Regions from separate parts of the Sphingobium sp. AP49 genome, predicted to be linked through region 3. Evidence: riboswitches for the same ligand, from Rfam matches in the RefSeq annotation. Region 3 holds a riboswitch; each other region holds the start of a gene.
The links. Region 3 has a riboswitch for cobalamin ahead of cobW (cobalamin biosynthesis protein CobW). Riboswitches for the same ligand answer to the same signal wherever they lie in the genome.
Positions count from the first base shown of each region.

Region 1 (7,681 bases), 590 kb from region 3:
ACATGCGGGTTGCCGACATTGACGGCGGCCGGCGCGGGCAGGTCTTCCCAGCTCGCGCTCATGGTGAGCGTGTCCATCGGCATGCCAAGCGGAATCGCGTCCCAGTCGAAGCGGGGCGCGCCCATGTCCACGCTGGCGCCGCCGTCCACGCTTTTCGCGCCGAGCAGCCCGGCCCTGGTGCGGATCAGCACGTCCTTGCCGACGAACAGCGGCACGCAGCGCGTGGCATTGCCGCAGGCTTCCACTTCCGAACCGTCGGAATTGAAGATCAGCATCGACACATCGGCCTGATCGCCCGCTTGCGGGGAGCCGATGACGATCAGCTGGTCGCAGCCGATGCCGGCATGGCGATCGGCAATGGCGCGGGCGCGCGCCTCCGTCATCGCAACCGGCGCACTTCGCGCGTCGATCACGACGAAATCATTGCCCAGACCATGCATCTTGGAAAAGCGGCTCATCATGGCGCCGCATTTAGTGTGGCGGGGGCGAAAAGGCCAGACTTCGCTGAGGACTGGTCTTTGCGATTATGCTGCCACCTTGAACGTCACGCGCAGGCTGCGGATCATGGATATCGGGTTGCCGTCATTATCCTTGGTCACGTCCAAGGAGAGCGCGCTTGCCTGCGCGCAGGCGACAGCGACCAGTTTCACGGCGTCGCGATCATTCTTGGAGCCCTCACAGAAAGCGACATGACCTGATGTGTCGACCCGGGTGATGACCGTGATGCTCTTTTCAAGTGCGCCGTCGGGCAGCTGTTGCACCTGCAATTCGATGTCGGATTGCGGCAATCGGTTGAGCGCTCCGGCAGGAATCTTTGCTGGTTGTTGCCCAGGGAGCGTCCAATTGATGGCGCCGGACCATATATTATAGGTCGAATTGCCTTGCTCGTCTGTCGCGGCTTTGAACTTGGCGCGGCGAACGAGCACGACGCAGGTCTGGGCATCGAGATCCGCAGAGCCACTTGTCCGTGTAACGCCGCACTGCATTACGCTGCCATCGGGGCAATCAGAATTTGATAGCCGACCATGCCCTCTTCATGGCGCGCCTGGGCGCCCGGTGGGTAATCCAGGTCCGACATCCAATTGCCGGGATTATTAGCCGGCGCCGCATTGGCGATCGCGCTCGCCAGGATCAGTCCTATCACGACGCTCATTCTTCCCCCTCGACCTCCAAATGGCCAGTCGCAACCCTAGCGCAAAGGGATGCGCGATCAAGGACCTGCGGTCAGGCGCTTCCGTCGATGATCGCGGCATAATCTTGCGGATCGACATTGGCGCCGGAGATGACGAGGGCGGTGGCGCCGTCGGTCGGCGGGGCGAGGCCGGCGAGCATGGCGGCGAGCGCCACCGCGCCGCCCGGTTCGACCACCAGCTTGAGGGTGGTGAAGGCGAAGCGCATCGCGTCGCGCACCTGATCGTCGCTGACGACCAGGCCACCGGCGAGCAGGGCGTGGTTGATCGGGAAGGTCAGCGCGCCGGGGCTGGGCGCGAGCAGCGCGTCGCAGATGCTGCGCGCGTCGGGCGAGACGGTTTCGCGCACGCCGCTGGCGAGCGAGCGGGCGGTGTCGTCGAAGCCGGCGGGTTCGACCGCATAGACGCTGATGTCCGGGCGGGCGGCCTTGACCGCCGTCGCCGTACCCGCGACCAGCCCGCCGCCACCGCAGCAGACGAGAATCTGGCTGAGGTCGGCGCCGGCGGCCTGCGCCTGCTCCAATATTTCGAGTCCGATCGTGCCCTGGCCGGCGATGATGAAGGGATCGTCGAAGGAGGGAACCAGCGTCGCGCCGCGTTCGGTGGCGAGGGCGGTGGCGATGGCCTCGCGGCTCTGGGTGAAGCGGTCATAGGGGACGACATCGGCGCCGAGCGCGCGGGTGTTGGCGGTCTTGATCGCGGGGGCGTCGGCCGGCATCACGATCGTTGCCGGGATGCCGAGCAGCCGTGCGGCGAAGGCGACGCCCTGGGCATGATTGCCCGAGGACCAGGCGACCACGCCCGCCGCCCGCTCGGCCGGGTTCAGGCGGGCGAGGCGGTTATAGGCGCCGCGGAACTTGAACGATCCGCTATGCTGGGCGCCCTCGAACTTCACCAGCACCCGCCGGCCGCAGCGATCGTTGAGCGCGGCATTCTCGATCAGCGGGGTGCGGACCGCCGCCGGCGCGATCAGCCGCGCGGCATCGGCGACGTCGGCGGCAGTGATGGCAAGCGAATCGGTCATGTCGGCTCCTTCGGTAAGTGGCCCCTGCATAGCCGGCAGTCGGCATCGCGCAACGATCCGCCGGGGCGATCCTGGCCCGCTTGGCAGGGCTTTCGCTTTGGCCTATGGCGGCGGCGCGCCGGGGTGGTCAAACGCCCCGGACGCGCATGATCGCGCCGGTGCCCGACAGGGCTGAAAACGGGAATGCGGTGCGGGGGGCGCAGGCCTTCCAAATCCGCGGCTGTCCCTGCAACTGTAAGCGGTGAGCGCGATGCGCAGGGTCCGGCGCCTTCCCAGGGGAGGCGCGGACCGGCCACTGGATCGATAGGGTCCGGGAAGGCTGGCGCATCGTTGCCCTGACCCGCGAGCCAGGAGACCTGCCGGCGTCTGGTCGCTCTTGCCCTGGCCCAGGGGATGGCCATGGCGCGGTGTTTCCGTCGAGCGACGCCCATGGCGGCCGGGGCCGCATCGGTGCGTGGGGCGGGGCGCTGGCGTCTTCCCGATCCATGCAGCGACCGTGTGTGCGGACGCCCCGGTTCCAAATCGACGGACGCCGGGGGACGATAAAATGAAGATGTTGGGGATTTCGCTGATCGCGCTGCTGGCCGCTACGCCGGCACTGGCCCAGGATGATGACATCGTCGTCACCGCTTCGGGCATTGCGCAGCCGCGTGACGAGGTCGGCCAGGCGATCACGGTGATCGATGCCGACACGATCAGGACGCGCCAGGCGGTCGATGTCGTCGACCTGCTCGCCACCACGCCGGGCGTCCGCTTCAGCCGCAATGGCTCGACCGGCGGCGTCGCCGGCGTATCACTGCGCGGCGCGGAGACGACCCAGACGCTGGTGCTGATCGACGGGGTCAAGGTCAACGACCCGAGCGGCATCGGCGACGGCTATGATTTCGGCCATCTGCTGACCGGCAATATCCGCCGGATCGAAGTGCTGCGCGGGTCCAACTCGGTGGTCTATGGCAGCCAGGCGATCGGCGGCGTGGTCAATGTGATGACCGGCGCGCCGAGCGAGGGTTTCGCGGCCAATGCCTCGGCCGATTATGGCTATAGCGACACGCTGAACGCCAAGGCCGATGTGTCGGGCACGCGCGGCGCGGTGTCGGGCGGCGTGGGCGTCGCCTATTTCAACACCGACGGCATTTCGTCCGCTTCGCGCGACTTTGGCGCGAGCGAGCGCGACGGCTATGAGAATATCGCCACCAACGCCAAGCTGAAGATCGCCTTCACCGACACGCTCAGCCTCGACCTGCGCGGCTATTATATCCATGCCGATCTCGACTATGACAGCTTCTTTGGCGCACCGGCCGACAGCGCCGACATCAGCAAGCTCGACCAATATGTCGGCTATGCCGGGATCAACCTGGCGCTGTTCGATGGCAAGCTGACCAACCGTGCGGCGGTCACCTGGCTGCGCAACGACCGCGACTATTATTTCGTGCGCGGCACCGACCCGGACTATGGCTATTCGGGCACCAACCTGCGCTTCGAATATGAGGGCGTCTATGCCCCGGTCGATCAGGCCAAACTGATCTTCGGCTATGAGCATGAGCGGCCGGACTATGATTATTTCGGCTTTGGCAGCATCGATAGCGCGAGGGCGAATATCGACAGCGTCTATGCGCTGGCGGTGGTGAAGCCGCTTACCGGCCTCGCCGTCACCGGCGGGCTGCGCCATGACGATCATAGCCAGTTCGGCGGTGCGACCACCTTTGGTGCCAACGCCAATTACACGCCGAACGCGGGCGCGACCAATATCCGCCTCTCCTATGGCGAGGGGTTCAAGGCGCCGTCGCTCTATCAGCTTTACGATACCTATAGCGGCAACAGCGCGCTGCGGCCGGAACGGTCGAAAAGCTATGATATCGGCTTCGACCAGAGCCTGGACGGGGACAAGGCGGTGCTGTCGCTGACCGCCTTCCAGCGCGATACCAGCAACCAGATCAATTATGATTATGCGACCTACACCTACGGCAATCTCGATCGGACCCGGGCCAAGGGCGTGGAAGCGACCGTGACGCTGAAGCCGGTCGAGGCGCTGACGGTGGCGGCAAGCTACTCCTATGTCGATGCGCGCGACCGGTCGGGCGGGGTGAATGATGGCAATCGCCTGCCACGCCGGGCCGCCAATGCGGTCAGCGTTTCGGCCGACTATCTCTGGTCCTTCGGCCTGTCGACCGGCGCGACCCTGACCATGGTCGGCGACAGCTATGACGACACGGCCAACACCCGCCGGCTCGACGGCTATGGCCTGGCCGGGCTGCGCGCGTCCTTCCCGGTGGGCGAGCATCTGGAAGTCTATGGCCGGATCGACAATCTGTTCGATGCGGATTACGCCACCGCCTATGGCTATGGCACCTATGGCCGATCGGCCTATGGCGGCGTGCGTGTCCGCTTCTAAGGGGCGGCGGCATCCTTTGTTGCTGCCGGGGCTGATTGCCCTGCTGCTGGTCGCGGGAATCGCGTCGGTCGCGCTGGGATCGGTGACGATCGCGCCGGCGCGCATCCTGGCGGTGCTGGCGGGCGGCGGCGACATGGTAGCGCGCGCGATCATCATCGACCTGCGCCTGCCGCGCATGGCGATCGGCCTGCTGGTCGGCGCCATGCTGGGCCTGTCGGGCGCGGCGCTGCAGGGCTATCTGCGCAATCCGCTGGCCGAGCCCGCCGTGCTGGGCGTGTCCAATGCGGCGGCGCTGGGGGCGGTGATCGCGCTCTATTTCGGCCTGTCCGAACTCCATCCGATGGCGTTGCCGCTGCTGGCGATCATCACCGCACTGGCGGCGATCGGTGCGCTGTTCCTGCTCGCCGGGCCGTCGGAAAGCCCGCTGACGCTGATCCTGGCCGGCATTGCCGTCGCGACGCTGGCGGGGGCGGGGATCAGCCTGGCGCTCAACCTGTCGCCCAATCCCTTTGCCGCGATGGAGATCATGAGCTGGCTGATGGGGAGCCTGGAAAATCGCAGCATCGACCATCTGCTGCTGGCGCTGCCCTGCGTCGCGGTTGGCACGGCGCTGCTGCTTTATGACGGGCGCGCGCTCGACGCGCTTACCCTGGGCGAGGATGGCGCGCGGGCACTGGGCGTCGACCTGTCGCGGGCGCGGCTGCGGCTGATGGCGGGCGTCGCGATCGGCGTCGGCGGCGCGGTGGCGGTGACCGGATCGATCGGTTTCGTCGGCCTGATCGTGCCGCATCTGGTGCGGCCTTTGACCGATCGGTCGCCTTCCGCGCTGCTGCTGCCGTCGATGCTGGGCGGCGCGGTGCTGCTGACCCTGGCCGATATCGGCGTGCGCATCATCCCGACCAGCAGCGAATTGAAGCTGGGCGTGGTGACGGCGATCCTGGGGGTGCCGGTCTTCCTCATTCACCTGATGCGGGAGCGGCGGCTATGGTGACCCTGTCGACCGAGCAACTGGACGTCCGGCTGGGCCGCCATCTGGCGGTGCGCGGCGTTGATCTGACCATGGCGCCGGGTCAGTTGATCGGCGTGATCGGCCCCAATGGCGCGGGCAAGTCGACCTTGGTGCGGGCGCTGCTGGGGCTGGTGAAGCCGGCCGCCGGACGCGCGCTGCTGGACGGCACGCCGGTCGAGCGTCTGTCGCGCCAAGCGGTGGCGCGGTCCATCGCCTATCTGCCGCAGGGCCAGACCTTGCATTGGCCCCTGGCGGTCGAGCGGCTGGTGGCGCTGGGGCGGTTGCCGCATCTGGGGCCGCTGTCGCGCCTGACCGCCGACGATGAGGCGGCGATCGAGGATGCGATGGTCCGCGCCGATGTCACCGGCTTCAAGGGCCGGATCGCGACCGAGCTGTCGGGTGGCGAGCGGGCGCGGGTGCTGCTGGCGCGGGCGCTGGCGGTGGGCGCGCCGGCGCTGATCGCCGACGAGCCGCTGGCCGCGCTCGACCCCGGCCACCAGATCGACGTGATGGCATTGCTGCGGGCGCAGGCGCAGGGCGGGGCGCTGGTCGTCACCGTGCTGCACGATCTGGCCATGGCGGCGCGCTATTGCGACCGGCTGCTGCTGATGGATGGCGGCGCGCTGGTGGCGGACGGGGCGCCGATGGTGGTGCTGACGCCGGAGCGGCTGGCTTCCGTCTATGGCGTTACCGCGCGGATCGACGTCAACGATGGCCTGCCGCTGATCGTGCCGACGGCGCGGGTCTGATCTATAACGAAAAGGGGGCCTTTCGGCCCCCTTTGCTTAGTTGCCGAAGCCGCGCGGGGCGGGATCGACCACGCTGATCGTGCCGGCGCCGACCTCGCTCACTTCCAGTGCGCGTTCGGCGATGCCGTTGCGGTTGAAGCGGAAGGCGCCGTCGATACCGGCAAAGCCGCCCGCATCGCGCAGCCGCGCGGTCGGGAAGGGCGCGCCCGGCTTCCAGTCCTGGGCGATCCGCACCGTCAGCAGCACCGCATCATAGCCCATCGAGGACAGGCGGAAGGGCGCGCTGCCGTAACGGGCGCGATATTTGGTCGCGAGCTGGCGATAGAGGCCATCCGACACGCTGGCATACCAGGCGCCGCGCAGCACGGGGCTGGCGGCCAGCGATTCCTCGGCATTCCAGATTTCGGTGCCGAGCAGGCGGGCATTGGCGCCGCCATTCTTGCGCACGATCGGCGCGACCTGCAGCGCGACCCGGCCGCTGTCGGCGATCAGCAGCGCGTCATAGCTGGACGAAGCCTGCAATTTCTTGACCGCAGCGGTGATCGAGGCGGGGGTGCGATCGAAGGTCTGCATCGACACGACCGTGCCGCCGGCCTGTTCGACCGCGCGCAGCAGCGCATTGCCGGCGCGCTCGCCATAGGTGCCGCGCGGCACCAGTGCGCCGAAATTGGACAGGCCCTTTTCACGGGCGAAGCCGATCACGCGCTCGATCGACTGGTTGGGGGTATAGCCCATCAGGAAGATGTTGCTGCCCGCGACGCTGGTGTCGTTGGAAAAGCTGATGACCGGCACATTGGCCTTGGCCGCGATCGGGCCGACGATGCGGGCGTCATCCGCCAGCAATGGCCCCAGGATCAGGCGGTTGCCGTCGGCCAGCGCCCGGTTGGCGGCGGCCGCCGCGCCGGTGGCGGTGTCATAGGTGGTGATGCGGACCTTGTCGGTCTTGATGTCCATCAGCGCAAGCGTGGTGGCGTTGGCGATCGACTGGCCCACGCCCGCATTGGGGCCGGACGTCGGCACCAGCAGCGCGACGCGGTGGCGCGCAGTGTCGGTCGGCAGGCCCTGGGTCACGTCCGGGCCGGTGGGCTGGGCGGGGCCGGTGGGCTGAACGGGGCCTGGCCCCTTGGGCACGATCGACTGACAGGCGGCCAGCATGATGGTGCTGGCAACGAACAGCAATCGCGCGCTGCGCTTCATCGCCGCGAACATGTTCGCTTGCCGGGGGGCATCCGTCTCTGTCATCTGGGATCCTTATGGAAACTATATTGGCATCCGGGCTTGAGCCCGGGCTTTACATCGTGGCGGGGCCGATCGGCA
Region 1 covers NZ_CP124576.1:1,105,434-1,113,114, forward strand. The annotation lists gene dapF (diaminopimelate epimerase) at 1-461, opposite strand, end outside; gene PMI04_RS05350 (energy transducer TonB) at 525-986, opposite strand; gene PMI04_RS05355 (hypothetical protein) at 986-1,153, opposite strand; gene PMI04_RS05360 (threonine/serine dehydratase) at 1,225-2,214, opposite strand; cobalamin riboswitch at 2,354-2,593, shown strand; gene PMI04_RS05365 (TonB-dependent receptor) at 2,762-4,606, shown strand; gene PMI04_RS05370 (iron ABC transporter permease) at 4,593-5,597, shown strand; gene PMI04_RS05375 (ABC transporter ATP-binding protein) at 5,591-6,364, shown strand; gene PMI04_RS05380 (penicillin-binding protein activator) at 6,401-7,561, opposite strand; gene rsmI (16S rRNA (cytidine(1402)-2'-O)-methyltransferase) at 7,618-7,681, shown strand, end outside.
Region 1: linked by a shared signal. The riboswitch ahead of PMI04_RS05365 (TonB-dependent receptor) and the one ahead of cobW (cobalamin biosynthesis protein CobW) in region 3 are both predicted to bind cobalamin.

Region 2 (7,681 bases), 1.0 Mb from region 3:
CGGAACAGGCGCGACAACGGCCCGCGCCCGCCAGTCAGCATGTCGAGATCCGCCTCCACATAGCTGCCACCCGCCTGCACCCGGCGGAAGGTGACCCAGACCTGGCGCAGGATCACCAGATTCATGATCGCGATGGCGAACAGGAAGGTAGCGGAAATCAGCGTCGCGACCACGCCGCCGGCAGCACGGAACCGCTCCAGCCCGGCGAGCGCACTGACCGCATAGGCAAGGCCCAGCGCGGCGACCAGCACGATCGCGCTATGGCCGATCGCGAACCACAGGCCCACGGTCAACGGCCGCTGCCCATCCTGCATCAGCTTGCGCGTCACATTGTCGATCGCGGCGATATGATCGGCATCTACCGCATGGCGCAGGCCGAGGCCCCAGGCGAGCAGGGCCGTGCCCATCATCACCGGCCGGTCGCCGAACAGGGCGAAGGCCCAGCCCCAGACCGCAAGATTGGCAAGGACGAGCGCCGCGATCAGCGGCACGCTGCGGCGCCGAAGAGACGCCTGCAAAGGGGTGGCGGTCATGCGGTTTCTCCGATCAGGGGCCGTAAAGCGCGGGCGCGCCGACGGCGATTGCGGACACGGCGCAGGTCGCGCCGCAGCTTGGAAAGGCCCATCCATGTCCCCGTCCCGCAGACGAGCGTGACCATGGCGAGCAGCGGCAGGACAATGATGTCCCACCAAGGGCGGGTGCGCAGCAGCGGAAAATCGAGCCGGTGCAGCCCGTCCTGCAGCCAGCGGAAGGCCCGGCCATTGCGGTCGAAGGCGCGGATCAGGCGGCCGGACGCGGGATCGACATAGAGGCGCGTCCTCTGGTCATCGGCCAGGATGACGCGCCACACCGGCAGGGCGACGCTGGCCTTGTGGCCATAATAATAAGCGTCTTCTTGGCGCAGCAGGTCGAGCGAGGCGATCGGTGGACCGTCACGCAGCGCGGCGCGCAGGCCCGCTTCGGACAAAGTGGCCGGTCGTCCAGCAGCGTCGAAGCGCTGCGCCTTGCCGGCGCGGTCGATCGCCACCAGATGGACGGCACCGGCAAAGGGTACCGCCTCCAGCCGGACGACGCCCGTCGGCAGGGTGGGCAGCGCCGTGATCGCCCGGCGCGCATCACCCCAGGCGAAGTCGCCGTTCAGCCGCTGGCGCTGCGTCATCATCGCCTCGCTGTCGAGCAGCCCCCAGGGGTTCATCGACAGCAGCCCGCTCGCCACCCAGCTCAGCGTCACTATGCCGAAGAACAGCCCGGCCATATGATGCCACCACCACAGGCCCCGATAGGGCGATCCGATGCTGCCGTCGCGGCGACGGCGCAACCGGGCGATGCCGACCCACAGGCCGGTGATGGTCAGGAAGCAGCCGATCAGCGAGGTCCAGATGACGACCTGGCTCCACAGCGCGCCATCCTGTCGCAGGATCGTGGGATAGAGCCAGTGCGGCACCGCGCCGAGCCAGCCCCAGAAGCGCTGGAAGCGGGTGGTCAGCTGCACCACCTCCCCGCTCCTGCCCGAGACATAGGCCTGCGTCCCCGCCGGATCGGCATAATCGACGCGGTAGAGCGGCGCATTGCGGCGCCAGGTCTGGACCGTCCACTGGTCCATCTCCGTCTGCGCTACCTGCCCGACCGGGCCGGCAATAGCGCTGTTGCGGCCGAACTCGTGCGCCACCCTGTGGATAAGGTCCGGATCGACCTGCTCGACCGGTTTCCCCGATGCCCAGTCATGGGTGCCGACGGACACCCGCATCTGCGGGATGGTCCGCGTCGGATCGAGCGCCGGGGTCACCCGCAGCACGGGGCGCCCGGCCATCATCTCGATCCGGGCGGCGGACAGCATCATGGCGTCGGACAGCGTCCCCGCCTGCCCCGGCGACAGCTTGAGTGGCGTGAGCCCCCCAAGCTGCGTGGCCGGTGTCAGGCGCGGATAGTCGACATAGAGCATCACGAAGCCGGACAGGCACCACAGCGTCATGACGGCGCCGATGATGATGCCCAGCCAGCGATGCAGCAGCAGGACCGGCCGCATCATCGTCAGAAGCTCAGGCCATAGCTGACCCGCAGCGTGCGCGGCACGCCCCGGTAGAAATAGAGGAAGCGGCTGTTGCTGCCGTCCAATACCCCCGCATCGCTGACCGCCGAGCGATAGCCGGTGGAGGCGTAATCGCGGTCGAACAGATTCTCGACATTGATGCCGAACCGGTTGCGCCGCGCCTGGTCCAGCCACAGATGGGCACCTGCATCGACCACGGCATAATTGCCATAGTTCATCCGGCCAAAGCCCGATGCGGTCGACCAGACATCGCCCACCCAATTGGCCGACAGATTGGCGCCGAAGCGGCCCGTTTCCGGCGCATAGACGATCGCGGCGCGGCCATATTGCTCCGGATTGCGATCCCGCTGCACCGAACTGCCCTGATTGCGGACACGCGAATAGGTGTAGCTGGCCGACAGGCCCCAGCCGCCGCTGAGGTTCGCATTCAGTTCCAGCTCGGCGCCCTTGGCCCGCACCTTGTCGCTGACGTTGATATAGGTGCCCTCGGGGAAGCCCGGATCATCATAGGTCGTGTCGATCAGGTCGGTGATGCGCCGGTTGAAATAGGTCGCCTTCCAGCGGATCGCACCGCCGGCCAACGCGCCACCCAGCGCGGCGTTGAGGTTCAGGCTCTCCTCTGGCTTCAGGTTCGGATTGCCGACCTCGCAACAGGGATCATTGCCATAGAGCTGCGAGGCGTCGGGCAGCACAAAGGAGGTGCCGCCATTGGCCTCCACGAACAAGGCGTCGCTGACATCATAGCGCCCCGAGACGTTCCAGATCGTCTTTTCCGATCCCTTCGCCTTGTTGTAGCGCAGGCCCGCGGCGATCCGCCCCTTGCTCGACAGGTCGTCATTGGTGCGCAGCTGGAAGATGCCGGCATGGACCTGTTCGTCGGTCGGCGCGATCAGCAGGACGTCGTCGCGGCCGTTGAAGCTCTGGAAATCATAGCCGATCAGCGTGTCGATGCCGCGCAGCATGTTGAGCTGCACCACCGCGCTGCCGCCATAATCCTGATAGCCCCAGAAGGTGCCGGCCGGGTAGATGATCTGCGGCGGTCCCGCCGGAATGGGATTGCGGATCTGGACATAGGCGGTCTTCCAGTCGTGGAAATAACCCTTGAGAAAGAATTGCACGCCATCCTCGCCGGTATAGTCGAGGCGCAGGCTGGCCACTTCCTCATTGCGGTCGTTGCGGCTCTCCTTCGTCCGCGTCGCGCTGATATTGTCGAGATCGGCCTTGGTGTGCTGGTAAAGCGCGCTCAGGCGCAGGTCCGGCGCGATATCATATTGATATTTGATGCCCGCCGACCAGAGATCATAGCCGCGCGCGCGATCGGTGGCGCTGGGCTGCATCACGTCATAGGGACGATAGCCGTCCGACTGGCTGCGATTGGCCCAGACCACGAAGCGATGTTGGCCGATCGCGCCGCGCAGATAGCCATCCAGGCTGGTGCCGGCATAGCTGTCGAGGCTGGCATTGACCTGGCCGCCCAGATCGTCGCTGAAATCGCGGGTGACGACATTGATGACACCGGCCGCCGCCTGGGTGCCGTAGAACAGGCTTTCGCCCCCTTTCAGCACCTCGATCCGCTCGATCATGCTGGCGGCCATGGTGTCGTTGGGTGACGTGCCGCCATAGAGACGGTTGTTGAGGCGGATACCGTCCATCGTCCACAGCACGTCCTTGGTGCGCGACCCCTGCAGCGCGATGTCGACATAGCTGAACGGCCCGGACTGCGACCGGATGAACAGGCCCGGCACCGCTTCGAGCGCGCGGGCGGTGTCGATCGCGGCGGCATCGCGGATCTGCGTGTCGGTGACGATCTCAATGGCATGGCCATAGCGCGACAGCTGCTGCGGCAGCGTCTCTTCCAGGCTGGTGCCGGTGACGGTGATGCTGTCGCCTTCGACTTCATCGGCAAATGCCGGCGATACGATGGCAAGCGAAAGGGCCAGAGCGGCCCGTGAAACGATATTGGACTTCATATATTCCCCCATCCGGCGCCGCGTTCGACGGGCGGGGGCAACCTTCACGAGCGGCACGCGCGCGAACGTCCGACACACGCGCCGGCCGGGCGCCCAAGGGCAACCGACGCGCGTCGTCGCAGCGGCCCCAGCCGCTCGTTCGTCGCTCAGACGGAAGTTACCGTGCCGCGGCCATCCCCTGGACCAAGGCAAGAGCGACCAGACGCCGGCAGGTCTCCTGGCTCACGGGTCATCGCTTGATGCACGGCCTTCCCAGGCCTCGCAGGATTTAGCGTCCGGCCCAGTGGCTGGCGGATCGGGCATTCTGCCGTCCGCACATGTACATCGCGCTCACCGCTTACAGTTGCAGGGACAGCTGCGGATTTGGACAGTCACCCGTCCGCACCGCATTCCCTATTAAGCCCCTTTCGGGACACCGGCGCGATCATGATCCCATGCCTTGCGGCGCGGGATCGGCGGGATCGATAATCGAATATCAGGCGGGCTGCAAGCCAGTCTCAAAACCAGGCGCGCAGGCCGATCACCAGGCTGGTGGCCGACGGCTTGTCGCCTGCGGCACGGGCATAATCGGCCGTATCGCCCAGCTTGCGCTCCCAATTGACGCCGACATAGGGCGCGAATTCGCGGGCAATCTCGTAGCGCAGCCGCAGCCCCAGCTCGATATCGGACGGACCGGCGCCGATTCCCAGTTCGGGCACATCCTGCGCCGCCAGATTGAACTCGGCGGCGGGCTGCAGGATCAGCCGCTGGGTGAGGCGCTGGTCATAGCTCGCCTCCAGCCGCAGATGGGCGTCGCCCCTGGTCGACAGGAAGGCTTCGGCCCCGACCTCGAACCAGTAGGGCGCCAGGCCGTCGATGCCGATCACCGCATAGCTGCGGTCCGGCCCTTCGCCGAAATCCTGCCGCACGCCCGCCTGCAGGTTGAACCAGGGATCGATCGCCCGGCTGTAGAGCGCCTGCACCTCGGCCCGTTCGAGCGATCCGCCAAACCTCCCCTCGCCCTCGCTCTTGACCGCGAAGCGGTTGATGTCGCCACCGATCCAGCCCTCGCCCTCCCAGGCATAGCCATCCGCGCCCTTGCCGGCGCGATATTCCAGCCGATCGAGCATCCATTGCGAATAGGTCATGCCGCCCCCTTCCGCGATCATCGCCGCGCGGGCGCGGGCCATGGCGGCGGGATCATAGAGCGCGTCGGCGGCATGATCGGTCGGCACTGGCGGTGGCGTGCCCTGCGGGATCGCGGCGTCGGCAGCCGGCGCCATTGGATTCTGGGCATGACCCATTGCCCCATGATCCATTTGGCTGTGATCGACAGTCTGGGCCTGCGCCGGCGCGGCGGCGGCGAGCAGCAGGAGCGCGATCAGCCTCATGCCGCGTCCTCCCCATGGCGGACCGTCACCACCCGCATCATCCCGGCATGCATGTGCATCAGCATATGGCAGTGGAAGGCCCAGTCGCCCAGCGCATCGGTGGTAAGGTCGAAGCTGAGCTTGCCGCCGGGCAGCACATTCACCGTATGCTTGCGCGGATTATGCGCCGCCTCGCCGGTCACCAGTTCGAAGAAATGGCCGTGCAGATGGATGGGATGCGGCATCATCGTGTCGTTGATGAGCGTCACGCGCACCCGCTCCATATGGCGGAAGGCGATCGGCTCGGCCCCTTCCGACAGCTTCACCCCGTCGAACGACCACATATAACGTTCCATGTTCGCGGTCAGGTGGATGTCGAGCGATCGGCTCGGCGGGCGCAGGTCGGCGTTCGGCGTCAGCGACCGCAGATCGGCATAGGTCAGCACGCGATGGTCGACATGCTCCAGCCCCGTCGGCCGGTCGGCGGTGCGATCGGCCGGCATCGGCGACAGGGTGGCGACGCCCGGCCCCATTTTCACGCCCGGCGCGACCGACTTGTCGCGCATCTTCATGCTGTGGCCGCTCATGGCGTCATTGGCTGGCTGACTGAGGTCGATCACGCCACCGTGGCCCATGTCCATGCCGCCCATGTCCATGCCCATGTCCTTCATGCCCAGCAGCGGCCGGGCGCGCCGGGCCGGCACGGGCGCGACCATGCCGAGCTGCGGCGCCAAGGTGGCGCGGACCAGGCCGGACCGGTCGATCGCCTCGGCAATCAGGGCATAGGGCCTCGCCTCGCCGGGCTGGACGATCACATCATAGGTTTCGGCAATGCCGATCTGGAACTCGTCGGTCTCGACCGGCTGGACATCCTGCCCGTCGCACTGGACGATAGTCATCGGCAGGCCGGGCAGGCGAACATTGAAATTGGTCATCGCCGACGCGTTGATGATGCGCAGCCGCACCCGCTCGCCCGGCACGAACAGACCGGTCCAGTTTTCGGCCGTGCCCATGCCGTTCACCAGATAGCTGTAGGTCGCGCCGGTGACGTCGGAAATATCGGTCGGGTCCATGCGCATCTCGCCCCAATCGATCCGGTCTTTGAGGGCCTGGTCCTTGCCCGCCAGCAACCCGGCCAGCGTCTGGCGCTGCATGTTGTAATAGCCGCCCGATTGCTTCAGCCTTTGCAGCAGCTTGTGCGGATGAACCGGGCTCCAGTCGGCGAGCAGGATCACATGCTCCCGGTCATAAGCCACCGGATCGGGATTGGCCGGATCGATGATGATCGGCCCATAAAGGCCCATCGCCTCCTGCATGCCCGAATGGCTGTGATACCAGTAGGTGCCGGCCTGCCGCACGGGGAAGCGATAGATGAAGGTTTCGCCCGGCGCGATACCGGGGAAGCTGATGCCCGGCACGCCGTCCATCTGGAAGGGCAGGATCAGCCCGTGCCAGTGGATCGAGCTATCCTCCTTCAGTCGATTGGTGACAGCGATGTTGACAGCCTGCCCCTCGCGCAGGCGGATGAGCGGCGCGGGCGTGCCGCCATTGACGCTGATCGCATGGGCCGATCGGCCACCGGTCGCAAAATGCCCGTCGCCGATGCTGAGCGCGATCGTCTCGCCCGACAGCGCGCCCTGCGCGGCGCCATGCGTGCCGGTGGCGGCCCAGCCGGGCAAGGTCTGGGCCATCGCGAGGGCGGCGCCACCCCGGATCAGGCTGCGGCGGTCGAGGGAGAAGCAGGGCGTATCGGTCATATCCGCTTATACGCGCGCCGCGTCGCTTTCCCTCAACATGTGCTGCAATTGCTTGCGGGCGCGATAGAGGCGGGTTTCCACCGCCTTTTCGCTGATGTCCAATATCGTCGCGACCTCGGCCTGGCTCATGCCCTCGATCCCGCGCAGCAAAACCACCTCGCGCAGCGCCACCGGCAGCGCCGCCACCGCCGCCCCGATCCGGGCGACCCCGGCGCGCGACTGCGCTGCCTGTTCGGGATCGGGCGCCGCGTCGGCGACATGGGCCGCATCCTCGATCGGCCGGGCGAAACTGAAGAAGCGGCGGACGGCACGGCGGCGCGCCCAGTCATGGCATTTGTTAATCGTGATCCGTGCGATCCAGCCGCGAAAGGGCCGGCGCCCATCATAGCGGGCGAGCGCGGCAAAGGCGGCGACGAAGCTTTCCTGCACGATGTCCATTGCCGCGTCGGCATCGCCGACATGGCCGCGCGCCAGCCGATAGACGGCATCGCGATGCCGCCGCATCAGCGCGCCATAGGCCGCCTGTCGCCCGGCCAGCGCCTGCGCCGCCAGCGT
Region 2 covers NZ_CP124576.1:3,996,898-4,004,578, forward strand. The annotation lists gene PMI04_RS18845 (HoxN/HupN/NixA family nickel/cobalt transporter) at 1-533, opposite strand, end outside; gene PMI04_RS18850 (PepSY domain-containing protein) at 530-2,029, opposite strand; gene PMI04_RS18855 (TonB-dependent receptor) at 2,032-4,020, opposite strand; cobalamin riboswitch at 4,210-4,455, opposite strand; gene PMI04_RS18860 (copper resistance protein B) at 4,518-5,390, opposite strand; gene PMI04_RS18865 (copper resistance system multicopper oxidase) at 5,387-7,126, opposite strand; gene PMI04_RS18870 (RNA polymerase sigma factor) at 7,133-7,681, opposite strand, start outside.
Region 2: linked by a shared signal. The riboswitch ahead of PMI04_RS18855 (TonB-dependent receptor) and the one ahead of cobW (cobalamin biosynthesis protein CobW) in region 3 are both predicted to bind cobalamin.

Region 3 (7,681 bases):
TGATCCCGCGCGGCGTCCGCTTCCGGGTCGAGCTGACGGATGGCACGGCGCGCGGCTATGTCTGCGAAAATTACGGCGCGCCCTTCCGCCTGCCCGATCTGGGGCCGATCGGCGCCAATGGCCTGGCCAATCCCCGCGATTTCGAGGCGCCGGTCGCGGCCTATGAGGATGTCGAGCGGCCATTCGCCCTGATACAGAAGTTCATGGGCCGCCTGTGGATAACCATGCTGGACCATAGCCCGTTCGATGTCGTCGCCTGGCACGGCAATCTGACGCCGCTGCGCTATGATCTCACCCGCTTCAACACGATCAACACGGTCAGTTTCGACCATCCCGATCCGTCGATCTTCACGGTGCTGACCTCGCCGAGCGAGACGCCGGGCACCGCCAATATCGATTTCGTCATCTTCCCGCCGCGCTGGATGGTGGCGGAGGACACGTTCCGGCCGCCCTGGTTCCACCGCAATGTGATGAGCGAGCTGATGGGCCTGATCCAGGGCGAATATGATGCCAAGGCGGGCGGCTTCGCGCCCGGCGGCGCGTCGCTGCACAATGGCATGGCTGGCCATGGCCCCGACCGGGCGAGCTATGACAAGGCGATCGCCGCCGACCTCGCGCCCCAGCGCATCGCCGACACCATGGCCTTCATGTTCGAAAGCCACATGGTGCTGCGCCCGACGCGCTGGGCGATGGAAAGCCCGCTGCTGCAACCTGATTATGATGATTGCTGGTCCGGCTTCCGCAAGGCCCAGCTTCCCCCGATGAACGAGACCCCATGAGCTATTGGCACATAGACGAAACCCATGATCCCGCCCGCACCAGCTGGGTTGCGAGCGCGCAGAATCATGGCGACTTCCCGATCCAGAATCTGCCCTACGGCCTGTTCTCGCCCGCAGGAGCTTCGCCGCGCGCCGGTGTCGCGATTGGCGACGCCATTTTGGACCTGGCCGCCTGTGTCGGCGCCGGGCTGATCGACTGTGCGCCGCTGCTGGAAGACCAGCTCAATGCGCTGATGGCGCTGCCGGTGGCGGTGCGGGTCGCCCTGCGCCGCCGGATCAGCATTTTACTGTCGGACCCGGCCCATCGCCCGGCGGTCGAACCGCTGCTGCACCGGGCGGCGGACTGCATGTTGCACCTGCCGGCGCGGATCGGCGACTATAGCGACTTCTATGTCGGCATCCATCACGCCAACAATATCGGCCGCCAGTTCCGGCCCGACAATCCGCTGCTGCCCAATTATAAATATGTGCCGATCGGCTATCATGGCCGGGCGTCCTCGATCCGCCCGTCGGGCGATCCACTGGTCCGCCCGCGCGGCCAGCGCAAGCCGCCCGAAGCCGATGTGCCGGTGGTCGGCCCGACTGCCCGGCTCGACTATGAGCTGGAACTGGGCGTGTGGATCGGCGCCGGCAATGATCTGGGCAGCCCGATCCCGATCGGCGCGGCGGCCGATCATGTCGCCGGCTTCTGCCTGCTCAACGACTGGTCGGCGCGCGATTTCCAGGCCTGGGAATATCAGCCGCTCGGGCCGTTTCTGGCCAAGAATTTCCATTCGACCATCTCCCCCTGGGTGGTGACGCCCGAGGCGCTGGCGCCGTTCCGCATCGCCCAGCCGCCCCGGCCGCAGGGCGATCCCGCGCCGCTGCCTTACCTCAGCGATGCCGACGACCGGGCCCATGGCGCGCTGGCGCTGACCTTGGAAGTCTATCTCTCGACCCAGGCGATGCGCGACGCCGGGCTGGCGCCGATGCGCCTGAGCCAGGGGCCGGCGAGCAACATGTACTGGACCGTCAGCCAGATCGTCACCCATCATGCGTCCAATGGCTGCAACCTTATGCCCGGCGACCTGCTGGGCAGCGGCACCATCTCGGCGCCGACGCGCGCCGGCTATGGCAGCCTGATGGAGATCAGCAGCGGCGGGCGCGAGCCGATCAGCCTGCCATCGGGCGAGACGCGCTGCTTCCTGGAGGATGGCGACGAGGTGACCCTGCGCGCCACCGCGTCGGCCCCTGGCCATGTGTCGATCGGCTTTGGCGAATGCCGCGCGATGATCGTGCCGGCGCGATGAGTGCCCTCACCCTTCATGGCTATTGGCGGTCGAGCGCGAGCTATCGCGTGCGGATCGCGCTGGCCCTGAAGGGTGTCGACTATGCGCAGGTCACCCATGACCTGCGCAGCGGTGCGCAGCGGGCAGCCGACTATCGAACACTCGCGCCGCAGGGGCTGGTGCCCGCGCTGGTCGCGGGCGACAGCGTGCTGACGCAGAGCGGCGCGATACTGGAATGGATTGAGGCCCGCTGGCCGCAGCCGCCTCTACTGCCCGCCGATCCGGGCGATGCGGCGATCGTCCGCGCCATGGCCGGCATCATTGCCTGCGACATTCATCCGCTCGGCAATCTGCGCGTGTTGCAGGTGCTGCGGCAGGATTTCGCGGCAACCGATGTGCAGGTGCAGGGTTGGATCGCGCGTTGGATCGGCGAGGGCTTTTTCGCGCTCGAAACGCTGGTCGCGCGTCATGGCAGCACCCATGCCTTCGGGGACAGCCCGAGTTTCGCCGACTGCCATATCGTGCCCCAGCTCTACAATGCCCGGCGCTTCGGCGTCGACCTGACGCCCTTTCCACGGCTGTGTGCCGTGGACGCGGCGGCATGCGCGCTCCCCGCCTTTGCCGCCGCGCACCCCGATCGCCAGCCCGACGCGGACGCATGAGCGACGCCGACACGCGCCTGTTCGCGACACCGGCGGGCGTGCGCCTCTGCCCGATCGAGCAGATCGCCGATGGCAAGGCACGCAATTTCGTGCTGCAGATGCGCGCCGGCCGCTTCCATGGATTTGCCGTGCGGGATGGCGATCATGTCGCCGGCTTTGTCGACCAATGCCCCCATGCCGGCCTGCCGCTGGCGCAGCAGTTGGACGATTATCTGACCCCGGATGGCAGCCATATCCGCTGTAGCTGGCACGGCGCCATTTTCCGCCGCGACGATGGTGTCTGTGTCGGCGGACCCTGTGTCGGCCAGCGCATCGCGCCCTGGCCGCTCGCCATCGCCGATGGCTGGATTGTCACCGCTGCCCAAAGCGACTAGGAACCGGCCCAGGGACGGCGCTTCGCATCGTCCCGACATGATCGCGCCGGTGCCCCTTCGGGGGCTTAAAATGGGAAGGCGGTGCGGATGCCATGGCATCCAAATCCGCAGCTGTCCCTGCAACTGTGAGCGGCGAGCGTGATGAACAAAGCTGTCCCCGATGCGGGATCGGCAGCCACTGGGCCGGACGCTAAATCCTGCGAGGCCTGGGAAGGCCGTTCCTCCCGCTATGACCCGCAAGCCAGGAGACCTGCCGGCGTTTAGGTCGCTCTTGCTTTGGTCCAGGGGATGGCCGGGGCACGGTGTTCCGTCTGAGCGACAGGTTGGCGGCTGGAGCCGCGCGGTCACGCATCTGCGGGCGAACAAGCGCCCGTCCGCGATGCTGGCCGGCCGTGCGTGCGCGCCCGGTTCGCTCCCGCCCCGGTTGCTCCGGCGCGCGAGTATTTGTCATGGCCAACACTGCATCTGCCAAGATTCCGACCACCGTCATCACCGGCTTCCTGGGCGCGGGCAAGACCACGCTGATCCGCCATCTGCTGGAAAATGCGCAGGGGCGCCGGCTGGCCCTCATCATCAACGAATTTGGCGATGTCGGCGTCGACGGCGAACTGGTGAAGGGCTGCAACGATGCCACCTGCCCGGAAGAGAATATTGTCGAGCTGGCCAATGGCTGCATCTGCTGCACCGTGGCCGACGATTTCCTGCCGACCATGACCGCGCTGCTCGATCGGCCGAGCCCGCCCGACCATATCATCATCGAGACGTCGGGGCTGGCCCTGCCCAAGCCGCTGGTCAAGGCCTTCCAATGGCCCGCCATCCGCACCCGCGCCACGGTCGACGGCGTGGTTGCGCTGATCGACGCCGATGCCGTCGCCGCCGGTCGCTTCGCCACGGACGAGGCGGCGCTGGCGGCGGCGCGCGCGGCCGACCCCAATCTGGACCATGACAGCCCGCTGGAGGAATTGTTCGAGGATCAGCTCGCCTGCGCCGACATGGTGGTGCTGAACAAGAGCGACCTGGTCGATGCCGATACGCTGGCCGCGGTCGAGGCGCGGGTCGATGCCGAAACGCGGCCCGGCGTGAAGATCGTCCGCGCCGCCCATGGCGCGGTCGACATCGGCGCGCTGCTGGGCATCGTCGCGGCGGCGGAGGATGATCTCGATGCGCGCCCTTCGCACCATGAGGCGGAGGGCGAGGATCATGACCATGATGATTTCGACAGCTTCGTCGTCGTCGGCGATGCGGTCGCCGATCCCGACACGCTGGTGCAAGCGCTGTCCGCGCTGATCGCTGCCCATGACGTGCTGCGCGTCAAGGGCATGGTCGCGGTCGCGGGCAAGCCGATGCGCCTCGTCGTGCAGGCGGTCGGCCCGCGCATCCAGCATTTCTTCGACCGCCCCTGGCAGGGACAAGAAGCGCGCCGCACCCAGCTTGTGGTGATCGGCCAGAAGGGGCTGGACCGCGCCGCGATCGAGGCCGACATCCAGGCCGTGCTCGGCTGATGCATCTCTTGTCCGCCACGCCGGGAACGATCAGCGACGGCGAGGAGGCGATCGACCTCGATCAGCCGCCCGGCGACATCGTCATCCTGACCGTGGCGGACAGCGACCTGGCCTGTTTCGCCGCCGCTGCCGCGCGCCTGCCCGATGACGCGCCGACCGTGCGGCTGGCCAATCTGCTGCAGCTCAAACATCCCTATTCGGTCGACCTCTATGTCGAGAAGGTGATCGCCAAGGCGCGCTTCGTCTGCGTCATCCTGCTCGGCGGCAAGAGCTACTGGCCCTATGGCGTGGACGAGATTGCGCAGGTCGCGCGCGAACGGGGCATCGCCTTCGCCGCGATCGCCGACGGGCGCGAGGGCGATCCCGCGCTGGATCTGGCCTCTACCGTGCCGGCGGCGATGCGCGAGCAGTTGCGCGACTATCTGCGCCAGGGCGGCACCGCCAATGCGCTGTCCTTCCTGCGCTGCGCCGCCCGGCTGACCGGTGCGGATGCGGGCGAACCCGACCATCCGCTGCCGATCGCCGACGCGGGCCTCTATCTGCCCGGCCATGACCGGCCGGGCGTGGCCGAACTGCGCGCGACCTGGACTGAGGGCCGGCCGGTGGCGCTGCTGATCTTCTATCGCGCTTTGGTGGTGGCCGGCACGCTGAGCGCGGTCGATGCGATGGTCGCGGCCCTTGGCGCGCGCGGCTTCAACGTCGCCGCCGTGCATGTCCGTGCGCTGCGCGAGCCGTTCGTGCGCGACTGGCTCGGCGGACTGCTGGCCGACATCGCGCCCGACATCATCGTCAATGCGACCAGCTTCGCCGCCTCGTCGTCGTCCGAGCCGCGCGTGCCGGGCATATTGGAACAGGCCGACTGCCCGATCCTGCAGACCGCCTTTGCCGGGGTCGAGGAAGGGAGTTGGCGCGGGTCCGCCCGTGGCCTTGGCCCGCGCGACCTGGCGATGAATGTCGCTCTGCCCGAAGTGGACGGGCGCCTCTTCACCCGCGCCGTCGCCTTCAAGGCGGCCGAGCGGTTCGACGCGCGGACCCAGTGCGGCATCGTCGTGCCGCGCGTGGCACCCGACCGGGTCGCCTTCGTCGCCGATCTGGCGGGCAACTGGGCGGCGCTGCGCCGCACCGCGCCGGCGCAGCGCCGGGTCGCGCTGGTGCTGGCCAATTATCCCAATCGTGACGGGCGGATCGGCAATGGGGTCGGCCTCGACACGCCGGCCAGCGCGGCCGCGATCCTGTGCCAATTGGGCGATGCCGGCTATGCGATCGGCGACGCCCCGCGCGATGGCGCTGCGCTGATGCGGCTGATGACCGGCGGTGTCACCAATGATCTCGCGTCGATCGACAGGCCGGGAGAGGTCAGCCTGTCGCTCGATGTCTATCGCGCCGCCCTTGCCGCTCTGCCGGCCAGCGCGCGTGACGCCATGGTCGATCGCTGGGGACCGCCCGAGGCCGACCCCTTCGTGCGCGACGGCGCCTTTCGCCTTGCCGTCCATCGCTTCGGCCATGTCGCGATCGCGGTGCAGCCGGCGCGCGGCTATAATATCGATCCCAAGAGCAGCTATCATGACCCCGCGCTGCCGCCGCCGCACGCCTATCTCGCCTTCCATGTCTGGCTGGCGCAGGATTTCGGCGCGCAGGCGCTGGTGCATGTCGGCAAGCATGGCAATCTGGAATGGCTGCCGGGCAAGGCGGTGTCGCTCTCGGCCGATTGCTTCCCCGAAATCTGCGCCGGGCCGGTGCCGCAACTCTATCCCTTCATCGTCAATGATCCGGGCGAAGGGACGCAGGCCAAGCGCCGCATCGGCGCCGTCATCCTCGACCATCTGACCCCGCCGCTGACCCGCGCGGAAAGCTATGGGCCGCTCAAGCAGCTCGAAGCGCTGGTGGACGAATATTATCTTGCCGCCGGCATGGACCCGCGCCGGCTCGACCGGTTGCGCCGCGATATCCTCGACCTCGCCCGCAGCCAGGGGCTGGACAAGGATGCGGCCGCCGCCGGTGATGATGACGACGCGCTTGCTGCGATCGACAATTATCTGTGCGAGCTGAAGGAATTGCAGATCCGCGACGGGCTGCATGTCTTCACCGCATCGCCGGAAGGGCGACTGCGGCGCGACCTGCTGATCGCGCTGGCGCGCACGCCGCGCGGCCTCGATCATCCGGGGCAGGCGTCCTTGCTGCGGGCGCTGGCCGATGATCTGGGGCTGGGTTTCGATCCGCTCGATTGCGTGCTGGGGGCGCCGTGGCAGGGGTCGCGTCCGGCGACGCTGGCGGACTTATCCACAGATGCCTGGCGCACCCATGGCGACATGGTCGAGCGGCTGGAATTGCTGGCGGCGGCTCTGGTCGATGGCGGGGCGCCGGTCGGCCTGGCCAGCGCGGCGGTGCTGGCGTCGATCGCCGATGATCTGGCGCCGCGCGTCGATGCCTGTGGCCCGCGCGAGGCGGCCGCCCTGCTGGCCGGGCTGGATGGGCGCTTCGTGCTGCCGGGGCCATCGGGCGCGCCAACGCGCGGCCGGCCCGACGTGCTGCCGACCGGGCGCAATTTCTTCTCGGTCGATACCCGCGCCGTGCCGACCGCCGTCGCCTGGGATCTGGGCCAGCGATCGGCGCAATTGCTGGTCGACGATTATCTCCAGCGCGAGGGCGACTATCCCCGCGCCATCGCCCTGTCCGCCTGGGGCACGGCGAACATGCGCACCGGCGGCGACGATATTGCGCAGGCGCTGGCGCTGATGGGGGTGCGGCCGCGCTGGGAATGGAGTTCGGGGCGGGTCGTCGGCTTCGAGATGATGACGCTCGCTGAGCTGGGCCGGCCGCGCGTCGACGTGACATTACGTGTCTCCGGCTTCTTCCGCGACGCCTTCCCCGAACAGATCGACCTGATCGACAGCGCCGCCCGCGCGGTGATGGCGCTCGATGAGCCGGACGAGGATAATCCCGCCGCCGCCCGGCATCGCGCCGAACAGGCAGCGCTGGTGGCGGACGGCGCTGATGCGGCGGAGGCCGCGCGCCGCGCCGGTGCCCGCGTGTTCGGATCGAAGCCCGGCGCCTATGGCGCGGGACTGCAGGCGATGATCGACGAGAAAATCTGGC
Region 3 covers NZ_CP124576.1:520,276-527,956, forward strand. The annotation lists gene hmgA (homogentisate 1,2-dioxygenase) at 1-779, shown strand, start outside; gene fahA (fumarylacetoacetase) at 776-2,068, shown strand; gene maiA (maleylacetoacetate isomerase) at 2,038-2,709, shown strand; gene PMI04_RS02525 (Rieske 2Fe-2S domain-containing protein) at 2,706-3,083, shown strand; cobalamin riboswitch at 3,114-3,356, shown strand; gene cobW (cobalamin biosynthesis protein CobW) at 3,533-4,585, shown strand; gene cobN (cobaltochelatase subunit CobN) at 4,585-7,681, shown strand, end outside.

Region 4 (7,681 bases), 1.9 Mb from region 3:
TGTTCGACCAGCCATGCCTGTTCCTCCCGACCAGCCGCCCGGATCGCGCGGCGCAGCTTGGGGAGATTGCGGCCGATCTTCATCACCACCAGAGCATCGGTCTGCCGGATATGCCGGACCAAATCCTCCTCCGGCAGGGTCGCCATGACGACAGTGAGCACGTCGTCGCCCCAGCATATGGGCAGGCTGGTCGCGTTCCAGGCACCGGCCATGCCGGTGATGCCCGGTACGACGGATACGGGGACGCGCCCGGACAGTCGACTGTGCAGATGCATGAAGGACCCATAGAAGAACGGATCGCCCTCGCACAAAACCACGACATCCTCGCCGCTGCCGGCGGCAACCATCAGTCGCTCGGTACACTCGGTGTAGAAGCTCGAAAGCATGGCATTATAGCGCGGGTCGGAAACGGGAATCTCCGTTGTCACCGGATATTCCATTGCAATCTCGACGGCGTCCGCCCGCAACATTCCCGCCGCGATGCGGCGTGCCTGACCGGGGCGTCCCTTCTTGCGAAAAAAGGCGATATGCCGAGCGCCCCTGACCAGCCGGTCGGCCCGTACGCTCAACAGGTCCGGCGCCCCGGGGCCAAGGCCGACGCCGTGGATCGTGCCCAATCGCTCCATATCGCTCATTCGACGCGGCTCGCCAGCGCATTGATGGCCGCCACGGTGATGGCACTGCCACCGAGCCGCCCTTCCACGATACAACAGGGGGCCGGCATGGCCTGCCAGAGCGCCGCCTTGGATTCCGCTGCGCCGACGAACCCCACCGGACAGCCGATGATGGCGGCGGGGCGTGGGCAATCCGGTTCTTCCAGCATGGTGAGCAGGTGGAACAACGCGGTCGGCGCATTGCCGATGGCGACCAGCGCCCCGCCGAGATGGGAACGCCACTGCTCCAGCGCGGCGGCGGAGCGCGTGTTGCCCATATGCCGGGCAAGGTCGGGCACCGCGTCATCATGCAGCGTGCAGATGACCGGATTGTCCGCCGGCAGGCGTGCACGGGTAATGCCTTCCGACACCATGCGCGCGTCGCACAGGATAGGGGCACCGGCCGTCAGCGCCGTGCGGGCAGCGATTGCAAAGCCGGGTGAGAAGCGGATATGCGGCGCCAGTCCGACCATGCCGCTGGCATGGATCATGCGCACCGCGACAGGTTCTTCTTCGGGGCTGAAACCGGCCAGATCGGCTTCGGCGCGGATGATGGCGAAGGACCGTTGGTAAATGGCGGGGCCATCCTTTTCATAATCATATGGCATCAGCAGGCTCCAAAATGGCTGAGCAACCGATTGCGATCGAGGCCGGTGTGCAGCGGGGCCGTGCCTGTCGTGGCATTGAGCGCGAGGTCATAGGCTCCGTTGCGCCCGGTCAGCATCACATCGGCCCGCGCCGAGCGGGCACAGCCCTTCGGACAGCCCGATACATGCAGGCTTCCGGCCACCTTCGCCGCTAGGCGCATTGCTATCTGGCGGGTTTCCACGCTTGCCTGCCCGCAGGCGGGCATTCCGGGACAGGCATCGACACGCCGTAATGGCGCGGCCGGATCGGTCGTCAGGTCGGCATGGCGGAGGATCTGGCTGTCGCCCTCAACCACCAGGGTCCGCCACGGCGTTACACGGACTGCGCTCGTCCCCTGCATATCTGCAAGCTGGAGCAAGGTGGCCGCCTTCATGCGGCCGAAGGCGACGCCATAGGCGACGCCCATGTCGAGCGGGCCGGGCAACAGCATCGGCAGTGCCGGGGCAGGGTGGTCCGTTCCGCTGGCCCATTGGGGCAGTGGGGCTGGATGGCGTGCCATGCGCCCACTGCGCGCGCCGCCGCTCTCCACGAACCAGCGCGCGATCGCGATCAGCCCATCCGCCGCCGTCTCTCGTTCGACCCGGATGCCGGTGGCATGCCCGTCCGCACGCAGGATGAGATGCCCATCGCGGCTTCGCTCGACGCGAAAATCCCCCGGTTCCTCTGCAAGCAACCGTCCGGCACCGGCATCGATCACGAACCCGACCTTGCCGGGTAGACCGGGAAGGTCATTCAACCGGCCCATGATGTCGGTGGCGATCCGATGGCTGTCGTCGTCTGTCCGCCAGCAGGGGGTTACCAGGATATTGCGTTGCCCTTCCCGCACGGGACATGCGTCCACCAGGTCATGCGCAAGGAGGTCGTCGAGCAGGACACGCCAATGCTGGGCCGCGACCCCTCGTATCTGCACATTGGCGCGCCGGGTGAGGTCGATCAAACCATTGCCATAGGTCATCGCGACCTTGCCCAGCACAGCCATGGCCTCCGGCGTCAGGCGAGCGTGACGCGGCTTTACCCGCATCAGCAAGCCATCGCCCGCCATCATCGGACGCCAGGCGTCGGGGCACCAGCCCCTGGCCATGCCGGCATTTCTGTTCGGGTCGTCCGGACCCATGAGGCAATCCCCCGCGCGCTGCGGCAACGATGGCGGGGCTTGCCGGGCATAGCCGGTCGACGCGGGCGCGGCGGGCCTGCGCGTCAGAAGCCCGTCACTACGCGAACGTGCAGCCCCAGCCACACGGTTTCGTCGCCCAGACGGAGATTACCGTGCCAAGACCATTCCCTGGGTCAGGGCAAGAGCGAACAGCGCACCGGCCGGTCTCCTGGCTCACGGGTCGTCGCTTGATGCACGCCTTCCCGGATCGGCAATCGGCCTGTCCAGTGGCTGCCCTGGATGACAGGGCCTGCGCATCGCACTATCCGCTTACAGTTGCAGGGACAGCTGCGGATTTGGGAAGATATTCCCGCACCGCATTCCCGATTATGCTTCTTGCGAAGCACCGGTACGATCATGATGCACCGCGGATCGCCCCGCGGCACGCCGCCTCTCTATGCCACGCGCTGACATAAGCCAAGGCCGGATCGTTTGCCGATCATCCAGAAGCGGCCAGCCGACGGGGCAGGCGTCGCGATATTGCGGCGGCGATGCGCGTTACGACATGTGCGCCATCGATACGGGGGGGGGCATCGGTACCGGGGCCGCATCCAAGGGAGATGATGATGGCCGATCAACTATGCCGCCAACCGCATTTGGGCGCGATCCTGGAAGGGGCGGGCGGCGGCGATTGGTCGCAATCCCGGCCATATCCAGGCCCTCGCCGGACTGAGGCCGGCCATCGCGGACACGGACGCCACAGCGCCACCCTCATCCAGCCGACCGCCGTCGCCGCCGAATGAGCGACGCCGCGTCGATCAAGGCAGCAGAGCCGGCTGCTGGTCGGGGGCCTCGATCATATCTGGACCCGTCCGGAACAACCCGCCCAGGTGGAGATCGCGGCATGGACGGTCCAATATTGGCCCCAGAATTTGGCGTCGAACAGGGCTTGGCTGGTGTCGATGTCACCGTCCCGGAAAGCACCCGTGCGGTATCATGTCGCGATCGCTCTCCCCAAATGTGACACCCTGTGGGAAATGCGTGCGCGTAACGATGGAACGCCCAACCGGTAGAGCATATGAGCGATGCGATGATGGAGAACGGCGGTCAGCGCGCCAATCGCGTTCGATTCGCCAGACTGCGCCGCCAATCCATGTCAGCAGCCCGAACGATCGCGCTGTCCCGCTCTTCTTGGGACAAATAAAAAGGGCGAGCCGTCAGGCCCGCCCTTTCGAAATCTCGCCGAGGCGAAGATTACTTCGCGTTCGCAGCGTTCTCGGCAACGTTCGCGGCGTTAGCAGCTTCGTTGGCGGCGTTAGCAGCGTTGTCAGCGGCGTTAGCAGCGTTCTCGACAACGTTTTCGACGACGGCGTTCGAAGCGTTCGCGGTCTCGTTGGCCGGCTTCTCACCGCAAGCGGCGAGGGCCATCAGACTGGCCGAAGCGAAAACAACAGCGATCTTCTTCATTGTGTACGGCTCCCATAGCATTATGCCGCGTCTGGCACGTTACAAATGTGACCCTACGCGAGCGACCCGCATTAACGTGTGCGTTGCACAAATCAATGCTTTTCTAACGTCGGTGAAGCGGCAGAATCACGCGACGGGGCGTTGTCTACTATAAAAGTTCAGTTAATGCCCAATGTTTCTGCCGCATTTGCAGCAATGTTCAGCGTGACAGCCCAGGCCGCCACATTCTGTCGCAACTGGGTCAGATCCACCTTGTCCAGCGTGTCGTCCGGCGTGTGATGGATGTCGAAATAGCGGGCGCCGTCCTGTTGCAGGTCGATCACCGGCACGCCGGCATCCACCAGCGGTTCGATGTCCGATCCCCCATGCGCTTTGTCCCGGCTCGGCACGATGCCCAGCGGCGCCAGGCCCTGCGCGATCCGGCCCGACAGGGCCTCATGGCCAGCAGGCAGGGTGAAGTCGACCTTCCACACCTTGTCGGCGCCGAAGTCGGATTCCAGTACCAGTGCATGCGGTTCCTTGCCGTGCGCGGCGAAATAGGCGCGGCCGCCATTGCCGCCCACTTCCTCGGCGCCGGCGAACAGCACGCGGATCGTGCGGCGCGGCGTGCCCGTGTTGGCAACCTGCAGCGCGGCGGCGGCGACGATGCCGCAGCCCGAGGCATCGTCGATCGCGCCGGTGCCCTGGTCCCAGCTGTCGAGATGGCAGGCGACGACGATCACGCCGGCCTTGGGATCGCTACCGGGGATTTCGGCGATGACATTGCCCGACGGTTGCTCCTTGGCGGTCTTGGATACGGCGGTCAGGTGGACCCGCACCGGCTTGCCCCGTGCAACAACGCGGGCCATCTGCTCGGCATCGGGCACGCTGACGGCAACGGCGGGGATCGGCGTCACGCCGTCAGCCCACATCTGCACACCGGTATGGGCGATGCGATGATGATCGGTGCCGATCGACTTGACCAGGATCGCGATCGCGCCCTTCTTGGCGGCGATGCTCGGCCCCTGGCGCCGCGCCGCGCCATAATAGCCATAGCCCGACCCATCCTGGGCGGCGACCATGTCATGGCTGACGAAGACGATCTTGCCCTTCACCGCACTGTCCGGCGCGGCCTGCAGGTCGGCGATGGTCGGGAAATAAGCGATCTCGCCGTCAATGCCCTGTGCCGGGGTGGACCCGCTATTGCCGAGCGCGGCAACCACCAGCTTCTGCGGGAAGGGAGCGATGATCGCCGCCTCGTCATGGACCCGTTCCCACAACGGCATCGTATAGGGTTCGGCGCGGACGTTGGCGAAGCCCAGCGCCTTGAGCTTGGCAACGGCCCAGTCGCGCCCGCGCGCTTCCAGCGGCGTGGCCGCCGGGCGCGGGCCGACTTCGGTCGTCAATCCCTCGGTGATGGACCAGGCGACATCGTCTTTCAGCGCGGCTTCGCGAATCGTCGCGTCGCTGGCCGGGGCGGCCTGGGCGAGGGCGGGGGTGAGGATGCTGCCAAGGAGCAGGGCGGCGAGCTGGCCCGATCGGATTTTCTGCATGGCTGAAGGCTTACTCAGACATACCCCATTTGCCAATGGCTTCCGCCTCCGCTAATTCGGCGCAAATTTTCCTGTTCATACCCTTGGAGCTGCGCGAACCCATGTCCGCCTCATCGCAATATGCCTATGTCATGAAGAGCATGACGAAAACCTTCCCCGGCGCGGCGAAGCCGGTGCTCAACCAGATCAACCTGCAATTTTACCGCGGGTCGAAGATTGGCATCGTCGGTCCGAACGGTGCGGGCAAGTCGACCCTGATGAAGATCATGGCCGGTATCGACACCGATTTCTCGGGTGAAGCCTGGCCGGGCGAGAATATCACCGTGGGTTACCTGCCGCAGGAGCCGCAGCTCGATCCCAACAAGACCGTGCTGGAAAACGTCAAGGACGGCGCGCGCGAGATCGCGGACAAGATGGACCGCTTCAACGAGATCAGCATGATCATGGCCGATCCGCCGGAGGACGTCGATTTCGACGCGCTGATGGAGGAAATGGGCACGCTGCAGGAACAGATCGACGCGGTCGATGGCTGGACCCTCGACAATCAGCTCGAAATCGCGATGGAAGCGCTGCGCTGCCCGCCGTCGGACTGGTCGGTGGAAAGCCTGTCGGGCGGTGAAAAGCGCCGTATCGCGCTGACCCGCCTGCTGATCCAGAAGCCGGACATCCTGCTGCTCGACGAACCGACCAACCATCTGGATGCCGAAAGCGTCACCTGGCTGGAAAACCACCTGAAGGAATATGCCGGGTCGGTGCTGATGATCACCCACGACCGCTATTTCCTCGACAATGTCGTGGGCTGGATCCTGGAGCTCGATCGCGGGAAATATTTCCCCTATGAAGGCAACTACTCCACCTATCTGGAGAAGAAGGCCAAGCGCCTGGAGCAGGAAGACCGCGAGGCGACCGGCCGCCAGAAGGCGATCAACGACGAGCTGGAATGGATCCGTCAGGGCGTCAAGGGCCGCCAGACCAAGTCCAAGGCGCGCATCAAGAAATTCGAGGAACTGGTCGCCAACCAGAATAACCGTACCCCGGGCAAGGCGCAGATCGTCATCCAGGTACCCGAGCGCCTGGGCGGCAAGGTGATCGAGTTCAAGGGCATTTCAAAGGCCTATGGCGACAAGCTGCTGTTCGAGGACCTGTCCTTCCTGCTGCCGCCGGGCGGCATCGTCGGCGTGATCGGCCCGAACGGCGCAGGCAAGTCCACCCTGTTCCGTATCATCACCGGCCAGGAAACGCCCGACACCGGCGAAGTCGATATCGGCTCGACCGTGCGCCTGGGCTATGTCGACCAGAGCCGCGACCATCTCGATCCGACGAAGAATGTCTGGGAAGAAGTGTCGGACGGCCTCGATTATGTAAAGGTCAATGGCCATGACATGTCGACCCGCGCCTATGTCGGTGCCTTCAACTTCAAGGGGCAGGACCAGCAGAAGAATGTCGGCAAGCTGTCGGGTGGTGAGCGCAATCGCGTCCACATCGCCAAGATGCTGAAAAAGGGCGGCAACGTGCTGCTGCTCGACGAACCGACCAACGATCTTGACGTCGAAACGCTGGGCGCGCTCGAAGAAGCGATCGAGAATTTCGCCGGCTGCGCCGTGGTCATCAGCCATGACCGCTTCTTCCTCGATCGCCTCGCCACCCACATCCTCGCATTCGAGGGCAACAGCCATGTCGAATGGTTCGAGGGTAATTTTGAAGCCTATGAGGAAGACAAGCGTCGCCGCCTGGGCGATGCCGCCGATCGCCCGACCGCGCTGGCCTATAAGAAGCTGACGCGCTGATAGACTTGGGAGGCTGGCACAGGCCTCCCATAAAATTCTGTCAGAACAAGGATTTGCAACGCCCGGTATCCATCTGGATGCCGGGCGTTTTGCTGCGCCATCGCTCCAGCGGTAACGAAGTTGCAATATCTGCAACAGGGGTTCCGCCCTTCGCAATTGCGAAAGAATGCGCTGCACTGCACATAGGACCTGCCTTTCAGGCATCCTCTCCTAAAACTTATCAAGGCCGGCCTTTCGGGGCTGGCCCTTTTTTTGTCCATCGAACGTGCGGTCTCAGACGGGCAGGCTCAGGTGGGGATGGGGCAGGTCGCGGGCGGCCGGGCCAGCGCGGCATTGTTCAGGAAATCATGGTCCGTCAGCGCGTCGAGAAAGGCGAGCAGGGCGGGCATGTCGACATCGGCCAGCATCGGCGCGGCATGGCGGCGGATCGCCGATTCGATCGTCGGCGACTGGCCGTCATGCAGCCAGGGTCCAGTGACGGCGACATTGCGCAGCGATGGC
Region 4 covers NZ_CP124576.1:2,454,091-2,461,771, reverse strand. The annotation lists gene cobI (precorrin-2 C(20)-methyltransferase) at 1-635, opposite strand, end outside; gene PMI04_RS11855 (precorrin-8X methylmutase) at 632-1,261, opposite strand; gene PMI04_RS11850 (cobalamin biosynthesis protein CobG) at 1,261-2,382, opposite strand; cobalamin riboswitch at 2,596-2,820, opposite strand; gene PMI04_RS11845 (hypothetical protein) at 3,649-3,861, opposite strand; gene PMI04_RS11840 (M20/M25/M40 family metallo-hydrolase) at 4,020-5,393, opposite strand; gene ettA (energy-dependent translational throttle protein EttA) at 5,495-7,180, shown strand; gene PMI04_RS11830 (cytochrome-c peroxidase) at 7,468-7,681, opposite strand, start outside.
Region 4: linked by a shared signal. The riboswitch ahead of PMI04_RS11850 (cobalamin biosynthesis protein CobG) and the one ahead of cobW (cobalamin biosynthesis protein CobW) in region 3 are both predicted to bind cobalamin.